Regions from separate parts of the Fusibacter sp. QWL-12 genome, predicted to be linked through region 2. Evidence: riboswitches for the same ligand, from Rfam matches in the RefSeq annotation. Region 2 holds a riboswitch; the other holds the start of a gene.
What was found. A riboswitch is a leader RNA that binds a small molecule or an ion and turns the genes downstream of it on or off. The one in region 2 is predicted to bind cobalamin.
Positions count from the first base shown of each region.

Region 1 (7,939 bases), 440 kb from region 2:
GACTGGCATTCTTGCCATAATGTTGTGCCTGTTATGCCTTCCATATCAATACTAATAAACACTTTCATATGTGCCTCCACAAATTACTTATTGTCTTCACTTTTGTTGTCTTTGTCCATTCGAGCCATTACACTGATTTGCTTTTCTTTTAATTTATCGTGCAGGGTATGCATTAAGCCAAACTGACTGGTCGCTGCATTTGGATAGTTTTTAAAGAAACGTTTACCTCTCGTATTCTTAACCTTCTCAAGTGCCTCTCCGAATCGTGTTAAGCCACTTGTATTTTGGTCCTTATTGCGTTCTTTCATTTCATTTAGAAATTCAGAATATATATTAAAGTTGCCATATTTTTTATAAAACGCACCCGATTTTACTTTTAATTTAGCTTCTTCAATAGCCTCTTTTAATTTCAATCGCTGTTCAAAAACAGATTCTGGAATAACCTCTGTAACGATTGATTTAACGTCTTCAAGATTATCACTAATTCTCTCACTTATTTTTTCACCAATCTTTGGCACCGTTTCAGTTAACTTATCTAATCCCTCACCCACCTTATCCAGAGTCTCTGTGATTTGATCAACGATTTCTTCAGAAGCTTGCTGTAATCTGATAACAACATTTCTAAGATTGATTAACTCAATTAAGGTCGTTATCGTGTCTATGGAAATGACCAAGTAGGCAATTACCAAGAAAGTGTTCATACTCTGAGCTTTAAACTGATCGTAAATCATCATGACAAGTGGATTGACAAAGCGCCATAATATAAATCCACCGATTCCCCAAAAGATAGAAACATCAAGTGCAACTCGACCTTTAATATTAAATCGATGCTCCGTATAATTCCACCATCTCGTCTTGAAAAGCACTTCCATACCATAAGATGTCACATATTCCCATACAGATGCTACAAGAGCTATGTAAATCATTGTCAAACCGGTTTCAAACTTTGAAAACGCCTCAATATACGGGATAACCCAATCTATAGAAAGTATGATCGTTACCACTGCAAATCCATAGATCGGAATAATTGGTCCCCTCAAAAAACCTCGATTGACTATTTTTTTATTCTTTATCGAAACATAAGATGTTTCCCAAATCCATCCAATCAATGAATACGCTAAAAATAAGAAAGCTATTCTTTGCAAATTATCACACTCCATTACTGTTCACTATTAACTCTAATATAACATACTTATGACACTATCAGAATAGTCTAGATACAAACTTAAAAGCATCTCTCTACTAGCATTCAATCAGCAACTAAAATTTTTGCGAGTATAAATCATAAAAAAAGAAACCCGTAGGGGTTTCTTCTTATGCAACATGCATTTTCTCTTTTGCAAAACCTATCGTTTTCACCATTGGCTTATACAATACGAGCATAATGATAAAATTTGAAGTGCCATGAACGATATCAAATGGAATACCTGAAATCCAATATGGAATAGCATAACTGATACCATAAAACAGCGATTCAAACAACGCAAAAAATAATCCAAATGTAAAACCATAAATAGCCGATAAAATCGCATAGCCATACTCTGACTTCAGTGTACGACTGATAATATGTGTTAATATCACTAAAGTCGGCCACAAAATGTAATAGCCTAAAAGCCACGTTCCAAACCCATAGATGAGAATTTCTGTGGTAACAAAAACAGCTACGACCATTAGGGTTCTCTTATAGCCAAATAACACTGTGTAAAGTATCATTAAAAAGGTTACAATTTCAACATTTGGTACAACACTAAGAACAAATTTCCCCGCTGTCAAGGAAGCGGATAAAATAGCAATTAGTGTAATATCTTTTGCTCTCATTAGAAGTTACGTAACTCAAATCTATAGACATCGCCATCGGTTACAGGTACATCCTTGACACCCACCATAGCGTCTTCACCATTGATTAATACATGGTAATACTCGCTTGTACTATCAGCCTTATAACCTTCAAAACCAACAACCATTGGACCAAATGATGAATCTTCTGACTCAAATTTAACTTGATCCTTCACTTCATTTAATAAGTCGTATAAGAATGCTGCATCCGTATCGAAGTTGTATGTTTTATCTATGCCTTGTGATTCTACATAAATTTCAACTGTAACTGATTTTTCGCCAGCTTTAGCATCTGGACCGAAAAATTGATTGTAACCAAACAATGCAACTACTGCTAGTAAAACAACTAAACCAATTAATACTACCTTCTTATTCATATCCTTCTCCTTTAATTTCAAAGCGTTTTCGCCTTGATTTTACCACAAGCAAGATTGTGGCTAAATAAAAAACTCACTTCCTTGAGATAGGAAATGAGTTGAAATTCGACTCTTTCCATCCCACCCCCAGGGGAATAAAGCGATCTATGGGCAGGTCTACCGGCTTAGCTTCATTCGCAACTCACCCTTCCCGCTTGCGCAGTGGTAATATGAGTCTTGTCAGCATCACGGTTGCTGGGACAGCTCGAGCATTCTCGATTCCCTATTAAGTCTTTCGACACCGCATAAATTTACATTGTATATCATGAACATTATAAAAAAATACCACTAAAATTGCAACTCTTTTTTAGCATCCATAATTTCCTTACAGTAAATCTTGGCACTCGCATAGTCTATCAATAATTGCTCAGCATCATTTAACGCGCCACTCAGATCAAACGTTTCATCAAAGCCAAAGAGACTCATGACAATTTTTTTTGTTTTGAGTTCTACATTGGTTTTAGACGAATCAGAAGTTGTAGAGCCAAATGGGCCATTTTCATCGGAAAATATGGGTAATCCTGCTAAATTTAATTCTTGATTACCAAGGCTTAGATAGCTCTCTCCCTCTCGTCCTGCTCTAAGAGTGATATCTTCGCCTAGTTTGTCGTAATCAAAGGTGCCCACTGGGCAAACCTGTGTCATTGAAATCAAATTTGATAGATCGACTATATTATTAATAAAATCAAGTCCTTCACCTTTAAGTATTCTTCGTAATAGCTTTTCACATGATAATCGATAACGAGTAGGGTCTTTACCGAAAGCTCGATAAGCAGCTCTACCAGCTTTGATTGGCTCAAGTTGACTGATTTGATCCACTTTCATAGATTTCTGTAAAGCTTCAAACGCCGTAAACATGTATGTCTTAAGTCGCTCATCATCGCTTGTCGTTATCACATCAGCTACTAAAATCCCGAGTTTGAATCCAGTAATCTTCTCAGTGTAAGATGGATCTATTTTTAGGGTTTTCATTGAAATCCTCCTTTGAAGTCGTTCCACATAACGTGAACACTTTCATGTACCTCGATTTCCTTATACCCTTGCTCCTTATACATGTTTAATGTGCCTCTATACTGCTTTTGAAACTCGTTAGATACAAATGGCATGCCTAACATCCCGTCATATCCAAGCGCTTTATAATGCGCTACAGCTGCAGACAAGAGCTGTCTGGCAATTCCTTTATTACGATAATCTGGATGAATAATAAAGCACATGGTACAAGCGACTTTTTGATCCTTTACGATAGGTTTTATGTCCTCTTCAATTCTGATATAAGCGCTTGAATCATTAGCATTGAGCCATCCAACACATTTGTCTTCATCATACGCTAAGAAGCCTTGCATTGAGCCTTCTTTAATGGACATAATCGCTTCACTTCTATTTAAGTTACCACTGCGCATCATCCATTCATCTTGGTCTGCTTTTGTATGATAGTATCTGCAGTAGCAGGTTGACCATTCAGGTGCATGTCCAAACTTTAAATGATCAATATAGTCAACAAAAATATGACTTTGGGAAGGGTTCATAAATTCTACACGAATCGCCATTATAACCTCCATTGAAAACAAGTATGAGTAACGATATAATAAATATATCACATCTTAAACAAAATCGGACGAAGAAACTACAAATGGAGCTCAAATATGAACACGACTATAAAATCCTACAGCTATATTGGTTTACTTTTATTTTTCGTTGCAGTATCAATTGTATTAGGTGTTCCCATGTATCTTGGTATGGCGACAACTTGTGCGGTTGGTTATCTTTTTTTAAGTCGCAAACGCATATTGCCAAAGCTAATCATACATAACACTAAGTCGGTTTCGAAGACAATGCTCTTAATGTTTCTCATCAGTATTACGCTTCCAGTGCTTATGGCTTCAGGCGCACTCCCTACCGCCATCTATTACGCGACACAATGGATGGTTGGACAAAATTTACTTCTAGCAGGTTTTATCATATCCTTTATTTTATCAATGATTTTAGGTTCAGCGATTGGAACATTAACCATAACACTACCGCTATTTTCATCTATTGCATTACAGGAAGGTGTCTTTTACCCATTAATGATCGGCGCACTACTTTCAGGAGTATATATTGGCGATCGATGTTCACCACTTTCCTCTGGTCTACATTTACTCTCAAATGTCACTGAAACCGACTATAAAAAAAATATGTGGGTATTACTCGTTAGTGCACTGGTTCCATTCGTCATAACGACAATTTTCTTTTTCTTTAAAGGCCAAAGCGCTGTGATTACAAGTGATTTAATTGCAGCCAATGAGAACTTAAAGCAAATTTTTAACATCTCTATTTTCAGGCTCATCCCTTTAGGGGTATTGATTTTACTCTTACTTTTAAACCAACCTATTACAAGGGTGCTTACAATCGTTTTTGCGATCAGTCTAATATTATCCATTCAAACTTTAGGTTCAGTAACAGAGATTATAAAGACCTTATATCATGGATTTTCTTCGACTTCTGCAACGGTTGCTTATTTAAAGACATCTGGCTTCAAACAGATGCTAAACGTTATTCTAGTCATATTTTTCTCAGGTATTTTTAATAGCTTACTTGAAGCTGACAGCTTAATGAAGCCTATCATTGATCCCTTTGTTCCTAAAAAACCTTCAAAAATAAAATTGATGTTTAACACCGGTTTATTGAGCATCGTTTTAAGCATGGTGACTTGCAGCCAAGCGATGACCTCTATGGTCACGGGAAAATATATGGCACCACACTTTGATGCCCAAGGTGTCAAACGCGAGTTTCTAGTGATGCTTACAGCAAATCTAGGGCTAAACATCGTCGCTTTGATTCCTTGGAATGTTAATGGTATTATGATTAAGCAGCTTACTAGCGTCTCGCCTCTTGATTATTTACCCTATTCCTTCTTCATTTTGATTTTAACCCTATTTTCACTCCTACTTTATCCAATTATTTTGGCTTTGTTGAAGGAAAAAAACCGACTTGATTAAATTGATAATATTAAACGTCCATCTCATTATTCTGAGTGGACGTTTTTTTTAGTTTCCATTAGACTTCTAAAAGCAGGTGACTCTTTATTTTTATTGTAATACATATTCCGCTCAGCACTTTGGATAATGGTTGCCATATCCATTCCTTGAAGTAGTTTTGTATCCACACCAAACGCAACGGACAGATGAATGCCTTTTATCTGTTTCATTGAAACGTTGGCTCTAAGCCTTTCAATTAGATGCAAGGCTTCAGAAGTATCAGTGTGTGTAAGTAATATAACAAATTCATCCCCACCTAATCTAGCAATGATTTCATCTGATCGACAGACTTCTTTAAACGAATCAGAAATCTTAATCAAAAGTTCATCACCAGACTGATGTCCGAAATAGTCATTGATGAGCTTAAGACCATTTACATCGGCAAAAATAATAGAAATCGGAAGATTTCTTGGAACATCTAACCTTTTTAACTCTTCTTCAAAAAATCTACGGTTATAGAGATTCGTTAATGAATCGTGATAGCTAAGGTACTCTAAGTTTTGCTCAAGCTGATATCGCTCAGTTATATCCCTAATTAAAAAATGTACCACTTGCTTTTCATCTATTTCGATTTGAGTCATTTTAACTTCAGTTAGAATTGATTCTCCTGATTTTTTTTGCATCCACCATTGATGAATTTTATGTCTCTGATGATTTGAAAGCACTAAAGCATCTTTTAGTAAGCCAAAAGTTTCTTCAACCTCTTTGCTGATTAACGATTTAATAGGTTTTCCTATTAAGTCTTCAAATGAAGAATACCCCAATAGCTCAACCATACTTTTGTTGCAATTGACAATCATCCAATCCTGCATCAGTAGGATTGCATCAGCGGATTCATCAAAGAGTTTTTTGAATGTCGCTTCACTCTCTATTAACCGATCATTGGTCATTTTCAACTTTTTGTTCGCATCATACAGTAGCTTCGTTCTTTGAGAAACTTTTTCCTCAAGTTCTTCATTAAAGGTAGTGATTTTATCTTTTTCCTCTTTAAGGAGTTGACTCAACCGAAATTGTCTGCGCTCTGACTGTTCAAACGTATAGGCACTAAATAATCCCATAAGAGAAACCGCAATGACTAAGATATCAGTATCCATCTTAATATCATTGGGGACATTTGTATTAAGCATAGAAGCTGTAAAATAAACCACATTTAAAACAAATGTTGAAAAAAGCAATTTTATCCAATTAATTCTGCTAAGTACAGTTAAAAAAATCAACCCAAACAACAATCCAAACCGATAAGAGTAAAATTGGTACCTTGCGCCAACAAAGGTGAGATACAGCATACCATACGCGCCAAAGTTAGCAACAGTTACCATCATCCAGTCGCTCATTTTTGTATAGTACTTGGTGAAAGTAAGGTAAAGTGCAATAAAAGCAAGTGGTGTAAATATACCAAATCTCACGCCCCAAAAAGTTGGCAAAGCGCTTGGTACAGCCTTTATATCTACAAAGGCAAATACCAAGTAAAAAGGAATACTCACAGAATAAAGGACTCTATGAAATAAGATGTTTTTCTTATCTCTTTGTTTTAAAAAGGCATGTTCCATGTCTTGATCTTGAAACTTTAGCGTCATCCATTCTTTCATAGAAACCCCCAATGAAATGGTTAATTTATAAAGATTGCAACTAAAAGTGTCAACAATAGTGCACTTGCATAAGCAAAAAAATTACCTACAGCTAATTTGAATGTTTTTGATTTGACTGGATTTGCACAAAATATGCGTGCTCTTTTGTAAATAAAAGGAAGTGTGATATAAACAATAACCATCGGCAAAGGTAGTTGCTTTAATAAAATACTTAAACCCAAGATTCCATATGCGATAATTGTATTTGTCTTAAATAAAACAGCACTCTTTTTAATTCCTATTACAACAGGTAAAGTAAATCGATTATTTAAAATATCCTCTTCTCTATCACAAATGTTATTTGCCAGCATTATGTTGCCAATCATTAAGCTAAGCTGAAGACCCAATAAAATAGCAGGCATAATCGTCGTTAGCCTTATCGATATATAAACAAAATTTAACGATAAGCTTATTTCACCTAAATACCCCATTGGCATCTGTATATAAAAAGCAATAAATGTAATCAAAAGACCCATAAATAGACCGGAAAACAGTTCACCTAAAATTGTCCTTGAAAGTGGCAGTGGACCAGCAGAGTAAATAATCCCTATAAAAAAAGAAATAGCACCCAAGACTAATACGAAAGTATCCGTGAGTAAAGTTAAGCCAATTCCAGCACAGCTGCCAACGATGAGAAGCTCTACTAAATACCGCTTTGCTCTATTCGTCGTTAATTGCTTAGATGTTATTGGATTGTGTTCATCGTAGTGATATCCAGTCGTAACAATTGCTCTTTTCGCATCAAAGTAATGATTTAAACCAGTTGTTGCCATATCAATACACAGTAATGCTATGAACATTAAAAAAAATCTTTCCAAATAAAGCGTTTCAAGTGTATAATATGCCAGTGCTGTGCCCAATAATAGTGGGAGTAAACTTGCAACCTTTGTTCTGAGTTCTATAAATGAAATAAATGCTTTCATATGAATCTATCTCCTTGTGAGTCGTATGATTTATTGGGTAATTATGTAGTATGAAATTTAACAGGAGGCCTTATGTCAACAATCAAAAGTTATATCTTAATTTCAATCGGTGTTTTAAT
Region 1 is NZ_CM178745.1:2,368,698-2,376,636, reverse strand. It holds gene AC4PID_RS11575 (M55 family metallopeptidase) at 1-68, opposite strand, end outside; gene AC4PID_RS11570 (putative ABC transporter permease) at 84-1,145, opposite strand; gene AC4PID_RS11565 (hypothetical protein) at 1,315-1,818, opposite strand; gene AC4PID_RS11560 (DUF4430 domain-containing protein) at 1,818-2,213, opposite strand; cobalamin riboswitch at 2,346-2,514, opposite strand; gene AC4PID_RS11555 (B3/B4 domain-containing protein) at 2,541-3,224, opposite strand; gene AC4PID_RS11550 (GNAT family N-acetyltransferase) at 3,221-3,799, opposite strand; gene AC4PID_RS11545 (Na+/H+ antiporter NhaC family protein) at 3,896-5,230, shown strand; gene AC4PID_RS11540 (GGDEF domain-containing protein) at 5,257-6,858, opposite strand; gene AC4PID_RS11535 (prenyltransferase) at 6,879-7,820, opposite strand; gene AC4PID_RS11530 (YitT family protein) at 7,893-7,939, shown strand, end outside.
Region 1: linked by a shared signal. The riboswitch ahead of AC4PID_RS11560 (DUF4430 domain-containing protein) and the one ahead of cbiQ (cobalt ECF transporter T component CbiQ) in region 2 are both predicted to bind cobalamin.

Region 2 (7,939 bases):
GCTGACTGAGGCGTACCGCCCACTTTATCAACTGGTACAAACAGAAGACCTGTCTGTAGCGAGGCGATTTGGGATAGAAGTTATCTATTCAGTCACAAATGCCATTGCGCTGTTTAACTCAGATACGGTAAAACGTGGTCGAGGTAAGTTGAAAAAAGAAATTCTTTCAATGGCACTTGTTCCACCTGAGTTTGATAGATTATACGACACGGTGTTTGTATCAAATGAAATAGAAATAATAAAATCAGACATCATTCAGTTGTTTGAAGCTACAAAGCGTTATTTTGAGTCTAAGAAAACGACACATCCATTTAAAGATTGTTTTATAGACTTTTATGAGGAACTCATTAATTCCTATAATAAGATTGGTCGTGCAGTTGAGATCAACGATGCACAGACTTGTTTGTTTGTCGCTGTTGAGATGGATATTGAGTTAACGCCAACGCTTGATAGAGCAGGGCTAGACTTAAGTGTTCTCCCTAATCTAGTCGCAGCCTATCGTTCAGATGATTTGGTCAATTTTGGTCTAGCTGCAAAGGCACATCAAATAGCCTTAGAAGCGCTTTTAAAGGAAAATGGCGTTGCTTTAAGAATATTGAATGACGAACTGGCGCTGAGACAGTTCTTAGGGCTTTAAATTATGATTATGATATAAAAAAGTGAGCTGAGATTAATATCAGCTCACTTTTTATATATGCTAATTAGTAGTTATTAATTAGTAGTCACTATTGATCTTCCATAGCTCTCATTTTTTCTTGTTTTGTTCTCTCTACAAATCGTCCTAAGAAAAAGGCGATGATCCCAACACCGATACCCGTTTGAACACAGAAAAGTAAGCTTTCGACTTCTCCAGGCAGTTCGCCATCGATCCATCTTTCCATAACCGGGGTGAACCAGGGTTCGTATTCAGTACCTGTAATTTCAGAGACCACCTGACTGCCTGCATCATCAGAACCACCAAATTCAGCGCCTTTTACGAGGAAAAGTGGAACAATCGCGATGATTAGAACGAGGGAGAGCAATAAAACGACCTTTAACTTTGTTTTTTTCATCACTCTTCACCTACCTTTATAAATCCAATGCCCTTAAGCTCAGATTTTGCATAAGTTTCAAGCGCCATGATGATTAAGACACTGAGGATGCCTTCGATAATTGCCAGTGGGATTTGAGTCGGAGCGAAAACTGCAAGGAATTTTGCGCCTGAAACCAGAAAGCCACCAGATTCTGAAGGATAAGCAAGCGCAAGTTGTAAGCTTGTGATGCAGTAAGTGAAAAGATCACCTAAAGCTGCAGCTAAAAACACGCTCATATGCTTGCCGACTTTGAGTTTGCGACAGATCACATAGACGGCATAGGTTAAAAAAGGCCCTGCGATCGCCATTGAAAATGTGTTTGCACCCAGTGACGTCAAGCCGCCGTGTGCAAGTAGAATTGCTTGAAAAATGAGTACAATTACGCCAAGTACACTTACAGCAGTTGGACCAAAGAGGATCGCACCTAGGCCTGTTCCTGTCATATGCGAACAACTACCTGTAACTGAGGGGATTTTTAACGATGAAATGACAAAAATAAACGCACCGGACATAGCGATGAGTGTGATTGATTTGCGATCGTTGTTAACCGTTTTCTTTATAGATAGATAACCCAGTACTAAGAATGGCAGTGTAATTGCGCCCCATAGGATACAATACATTGGTGGTAGATAACCTTCCATAATATGCATTGCATTTGAAACTGGTACAAAGCCGACGATGAAAGCAATGGCGATACTGACCATAAAGATCGTTTTTTGTTTCAAATTCATGATGTGTCCTCCCTATCAAATATTGGTGTAATTTTTAATCAGCGCTTTTAGCGCTTCAGAGGTTCTTGGATAATCATCATTAGCAGGTAGAAGGGAAGCTTCTACCATTGCCTCATAAACAGCTAGCAGGCTTGGCTTTACGAGATTGGCTCTTTTTAAAAGCGCATCGTTCTTGAAAATCTCAAGAGCAGTACCATCACCTATGATTTGTCCCTTGTCAAACACCACCACTCGATCTGCCCAGCGATAGGCAAACTCAATATCATGAGTGGACAAGATCAAGGTTTTACCCGAAGCATTTAGATCGTGAAGTAGGCTTTCGAGCATTTGACTGCCGACAGGATCAAGAGAGGCAGTGGGTTCATCAAATATGATGACTTCAGGATGCATCGATAGAATGCCTGCTATCGTGACACGTTTCTTTTCACCACCACTTAGATAATGAGGTGGGCGATCTGAAAGTTCGGTCAGGTTTAGAGTTTCAAGTGCAGCGTCAACGCGCTGAGTTACCTCTGAACGAGACAGCTTTAAATTCATAGGTCCAAAACCGACTTCCGAACGTACGGTGGACGCAATGATCTGGTTATCTGCATCTTGGAAAACGATGCCGATGTGCTTTCTAAGATTTTTAAGACTGCCCTTATTAAGCTCAGTTCCGCGATAAAGGATCGACCCTTCGTCAGGCGAATAAACCCCATTTATATTTAAAAAGAAGGTAGATTTTCCAGAACCATTGGCGCCGATAACGGCGATTTTTTCGCCTTCACTAATGATGAGGTCAATGCCGTTTAAAGCATTCGTACCGCTGCCATAGGTATATTTTAACTGTTTGACTTCAAGTATGGTTTCAGTGCGCATTTTATCCCCTTAAGTATGAATTTAGCCCTACCATGAAAATGAAACTGACGAGAACAGATACTGTTGCTAAAAGCTTAGGATTAAAGTACCTTTCTTCCTCGTAGTAATGGTATTCACCTTCATAACATCTGGATTCCATTGCAATATAGTATTGATTGGCCTTTTTAATAGATTGAATGAGTAGCCCAGCTGCGATTTGACTAAACGTCCTCAGGGAGGCTTTATAGTCGACATAACCATTCCTCGACTCAGCAGCATTTTTCATACGCATCGTAACGTCTAGTAGTATGAAAATAAACCTATAAGTCAGTGCCATCAGCTCTATGATCAAGCTTGGAAGATGACACTTTTTTAGTACTAAGATTACCTCTGAAGATGGCGTAGTAAGCGCCAACATCTGCAAACAGCTAATGGCTGCAAACATTTTTAATCCCAATAATCCAGCTGCTTTCAGAAGATCAAGATTTGTATAGAGATACCCACTCAAAAATCTGACCGATAAACCGGAAGGCACCAGCGTGCTATAATCGACACTAATCGTCAATAGACTCAGAAGTATGAAAGTTATCGGAATTGAAAGAACTCTCAAATACTGAACCAGACTCAGTTTGCCGATAACGACCACAAGAAACATCGCTGTCACCAAGATCATCGTGGAGACCAGCGCAGAATCGAATCCGATTCCCATCAACAGAAGTGAGATTGAAAGAACTGACTTTAGTACTGGGTGCCAGTGTTTTAATCCCGATTGATAGGCATAGTAATCGATTGAGAGCGATTCACCGTGATGATGATGTTTTTTACCTTGCGTCTTTGCTGATTTTAGGACGTTTGCGAAGATGATCATAATCATGATCAAGATATATGATAATGCGATGAGTTTCATTTGATTCCTGCTTTCATAATAAATTAAAATCAAAAAGACCTCTCGAAACGAATTCGAGAGGCCATGTCATCAAAGCTCATAGCAACAAGGTTTTCAGATGCCCAGAATAGGCGCACTTCAACCGTGTATCTCCTCTATATCTTCGTAGAGTTTACAGATACAAGAAATGGCAGGCATTCTGACTTAAGCATCAACATCTTTTCCACCTTCCCAGTTACCCAGTGGCACTACGGAAAAGACTCTTCTATTACAGCGGCGAGACCGTGGGAGATTTACACTCCACTTTCCTTTTAACAGTAGAAAAACCTACTGCACCTATTTCTATTTTTAATTACGACTCTAATTATAATGGGTTGATAAGAAAATATCAATTGAAATTAAAAATAATTTTAGTTGTGTTTGAATCCCCCAATTTCCTGAGTTAATTAAAATGATTCAATTGTGAAGGTGAATTCTAGGGAATTATTTACAAAAAAATGAAGAATAAATTAACTTCCGCAAGTATACTTGCAAATAAATGGTTTTAGTTTTATAATGAAATTGTATATTGTAATAATTTATTCATGTGGTGATGAGTTGATTTTTTCGAATGATGATAAAAGCAGGTTTCTAAAGGCGTTTACAGACATAATAAAAAGTATCAACGGAAAGGGCCCTAAGAATATATATATAAAATATTATGAAGAAGAGCTTCACGTGGTATTACAGGGGGTTGTCACTGAATACGAACGCTATTTAATTGAGAATTTTGGAGATGAAGCGATTGAAGTATTTACTAGCTTTTATCAAAGAGATTGTTTGAATACGGAGTATAAATTTTTAAATAAAATCAACGATCAGTTTCAATTTAGTTTCTATAAATTAGAAGTTGATTTCTTAAATGATATTTTTGTATATAAAATGAAAATTATGCATCAAAGTGATTTGAACGAATAGCTTGGTTGGACTAAAAGAGAGATAATTATCTGGCTGAAAAGTAAAACCGATCTTAATATGTCATATGACATATTTAAGGTCGGTTTTTTTGTTATAAAAAATGAGGGAGGAAAATTTATGAAGGGGTTTAACAATTTAAAAACGGGCACAAAAATTATTTCTGGTTTTATTTTAGTTGCGATTATTACTGCTGTAGTAGGAGTCGTAGGGATGATGGTGACACAAAAAGTGGACGGTTATTTGGAAGAACTATATTCAGAGAGGCTAATTCCAAACGCGATTCTAGGGAAAATTCAGCTTAACCAAGCAGAAGCTCATTTTGAAATGGGGGAGCTACTTTATAAATCTCAGCTTGGTAATGTAGATAGTATCATTAGCGACGTCACTCAGACACTAAATCGTATTGCTACAGAGAACAATGATTTAATTGAAGAATATGAAGCCAGCAACCCACATGAGGACGAGCTTGCGCTACTAGAAGCCTTTAAATCTTCAAACACTGCCTACAGACAATACCGTGAGGAAATCATCTCATTGGTATCACAAAAAAAATACAGTCAAGCTATTAAGCTTAACGAAACGGCTGCAGAGCTCAGAGAGCAAACAGAAAATGATTTAGCAGATCTAAAGGATATGAATAACCAAATTGCAATAGAGCTTAAAGATAACAGTGATGCTTATATGATAATGGGTAGAACGACTACATTTATTTTAACCGCAGCGAGCATTTTTTTAGCCATTTTTATTGGATTATTAATTACTAGAAATATCGTCAGAGGTCTTAAAGAAACAGTCAAACAAGCTGAATACTTAAGAGAAGGTGACTTTAGGCAAAGTCAAAATGAAGCGTTCACGAGTAGAAAAGATGAAGTGGGTCAACTTGCGAAAGCATTTGATGAAATGACAGGTAAGCTTAAGACGCTACTTACAACCATAAATAGAAACAGTATGGAAGTAACTTCTACAAGCCAAGAATTAAGTGCAACAGTTGAGGAAATTAACGCTCAAGTGCAAAATGTAAACTCGTCAACACAGGAAATTGCAGCGGGTATGGAAGAAACATCTGCAGCCATAGAAGAGATAAGTTCATCAGGTATACAAATTAGAAACTTCTCAGAAACATTAGTAAATCAAGCTGAAGAAGGTAATATGAATTCAATGGAGATTGCAAATAGAGCTTCAAAGCTGCGTGAAGGTGCTGAAAAAGCAAGAGATAATGCAATCAATATCTATCAAGACAGACAAAAAGAAATCCACGCTTCTATCGAACGAGGTAAAGTCGTCTCAGAAATCATAGTCATGTCAGAATCTATAGAGAAAATTTCGGAGCAAATTAACTTACTTGCATTAAATGCAGCTATCGAAGCAGCGCGTGCTGGCGAGCATGGTTTAGGATTTGCTGTAGTTGCGGACGAGGTAAGAAAACTAGCTGAAGCATCTCGTAAATCAGTAGATCAAATAAATATTCTAGTAGAAGAAGTTAATGTTGCTTTTAATGATCTCTCATCAAACTCAAATGAGCTGCTTACATTTATTGACACAAAAGTAATCGCGGACTATGATGTACTTGTAGAAACTGGAGATTTATATCTTAAAGATGCTGAGTATGTCAGTCATTCTATGAATTCTTTTAATCTCAGTGCGGGAGAAATAAACACTGCCATCGATCATATCAACACAGCGATAGAATCAGTAGCCAGTGCTATTGAACAAGCAACCGCAAGTAGCTTAGAGATTACAGGGAACGTCGAGGAAGTTACTAAGGCTATTGATGAAGTCTCTAAGGTTGCAAATGTACAAGCTGCCTTAGCTGAGGAACTCAATAATAATGTCAATGTATTTAAAATTTAAACTAAAAGAGAATCTTTAACAGTTCAAGAGGGGAAGTCCCCTCTTGATATTTATAAAGGTAGGCAATGATGAAACCAGAATATGAAGAAAAAAGCCAAATGACTTATACTAAAACCTTATATAATCTCATTGATCATGCACCCATAGGTATGCTTTTACTAAATGCAGAGACTGAAGTAGTCTATGCAAATGAAGTGATGGAAGCCTATTTTGAATACTTTCCTGAAAGCGAGTCTAGGCAATTTGGGAACTTATTTAACTGTCAAATCGTCTCAAATGAAGCGGATGCCTGTGGAACAAAACGCCAATGCTCTAATTGTAAAATTAGAAACTCAATAAAAAATGCAATACAATACCACCGCCCAATAAAGGATATTAAAGTCCATAAGACATTTGTTAAAAGTGGGTTATCGCAGAATAAATGGTTGGATATGTCCATTGTACCTATCATTATCAAAGAAGAACTGAATCTTGTTATTTATATCAATGACATTTCAGAAAGTACGAAATACCAAATCAATCTTGAAATGGATGCGTTATTACATTATGAAGATAATAATAAGGAAAAGACTCAGTTTCACGAAAATGTGATTAGAGATATTAGTGAAAATTGTAATGCCGATGGTCAAGCGTATTTAATGCTAATTGAACTTAATCACTATCAACCGATTAAAGATACATTTGGAGCAATTTGGGCAAACGATTATTGTTTGGATTTTATAAATTACTTTTTTAGCTTGATAGAGAGTAAGGACTATGCTTGCCGATATTCTGAAAATCAAATTATGGCTTTTATTCCGTGTTCAAATTTTGATGTACAATATTATCTTGAACAAGTAAATAATTATAAGTACAAGCATTTTACAATTAATGCAAGTATGCAGATTAAAACCCTTATTTTGAAAGGTAAGAATCATAGTACAAATGAACATACCAATGATGAAGAATTATATCTCTCATATTTTAAGAGTATTTCGCGCCTTGAAAAAGCATTAAACAATGAGATTGTTGAATGGGAAATCTAGGTGAATCTTTTGTTTAGGAGGAGTAATGAAAAATAAATACAAAGTAGAAGATGATAAATTGCTAGAGGAGACACCAGTAAAATTTGAAGGCTACCCATGGCAAATCATTATCATCTATCTTATATTTGGCTTTACTTGGATCATCTTCTCAGATAGTTTCCTATCATTTACAGTGAAAAATCCAGACGCATACACTGCAATTCAAACCTATAAAGGGATGCTTTTTGTTGGTTTGACCTCTTTGATACTGTATTTCTTGGTTCGAACATATTATGATAAGACCTCGAAGTTAATCAAAGCAATCACGCTTAAAAATCATGATTTAGTATCTTACTCAGAAGAGCTCGTAGCCATGAGTGGTGAATTAAACGATAAGATTTTTGAATTAAATCAAACTATGGATGATTTGGTATCACAAAAGCAATATGTCTACGAAATCTATAACAACAGTAATACCGCGATATTGGTGTGGAACCTTAAAGGTGAAATTATCGAAGTGAACAATAGATTTATAGAGCTTTTAGGCTATAGTGAAGACGAGTTGATTGGTAAGAAATGGTTTGAGGTCATCTTACCTGA
Region 2 is NZ_CM178745.1:1,923,728-1,931,666, forward strand. It holds gene AC4PID_RS09400 (kanamycin nucleotidyltransferase C-terminal domain-containing protein) at 1-637, shown strand, start outside; gene AC4PID_RS09405 (energy-coupling factor ABC transporter substrate-binding protein) at 726-1,052, opposite strand; gene AC4PID_RS09410 (energy-coupling factor ABC transporter permease) at 1,052-1,804, opposite strand; gene AC4PID_RS09415 (energy-coupling factor ABC transporter ATP-binding protein) at 1,820-2,662, opposite strand; gene cbiQ (cobalt ECF transporter T component CbiQ) at 2,664-3,548, opposite strand; cobalamin riboswitch at 3,700-3,882, opposite strand; gene AC4PID_RS09425 (Na-translocating system protein MpsC family protein) at 4,083-4,484, shown strand; gene AC4PID_RS09430 (methyl-accepting chemotaxis protein) at 4,602-6,335, shown strand; gene AC4PID_RS09435 (diguanylate cyclase domain-containing protein) at 6,404-7,360, shown strand; gene AC4PID_RS09440 (sensor domain-containing protein) at 7,386-7,939, shown strand, end outside.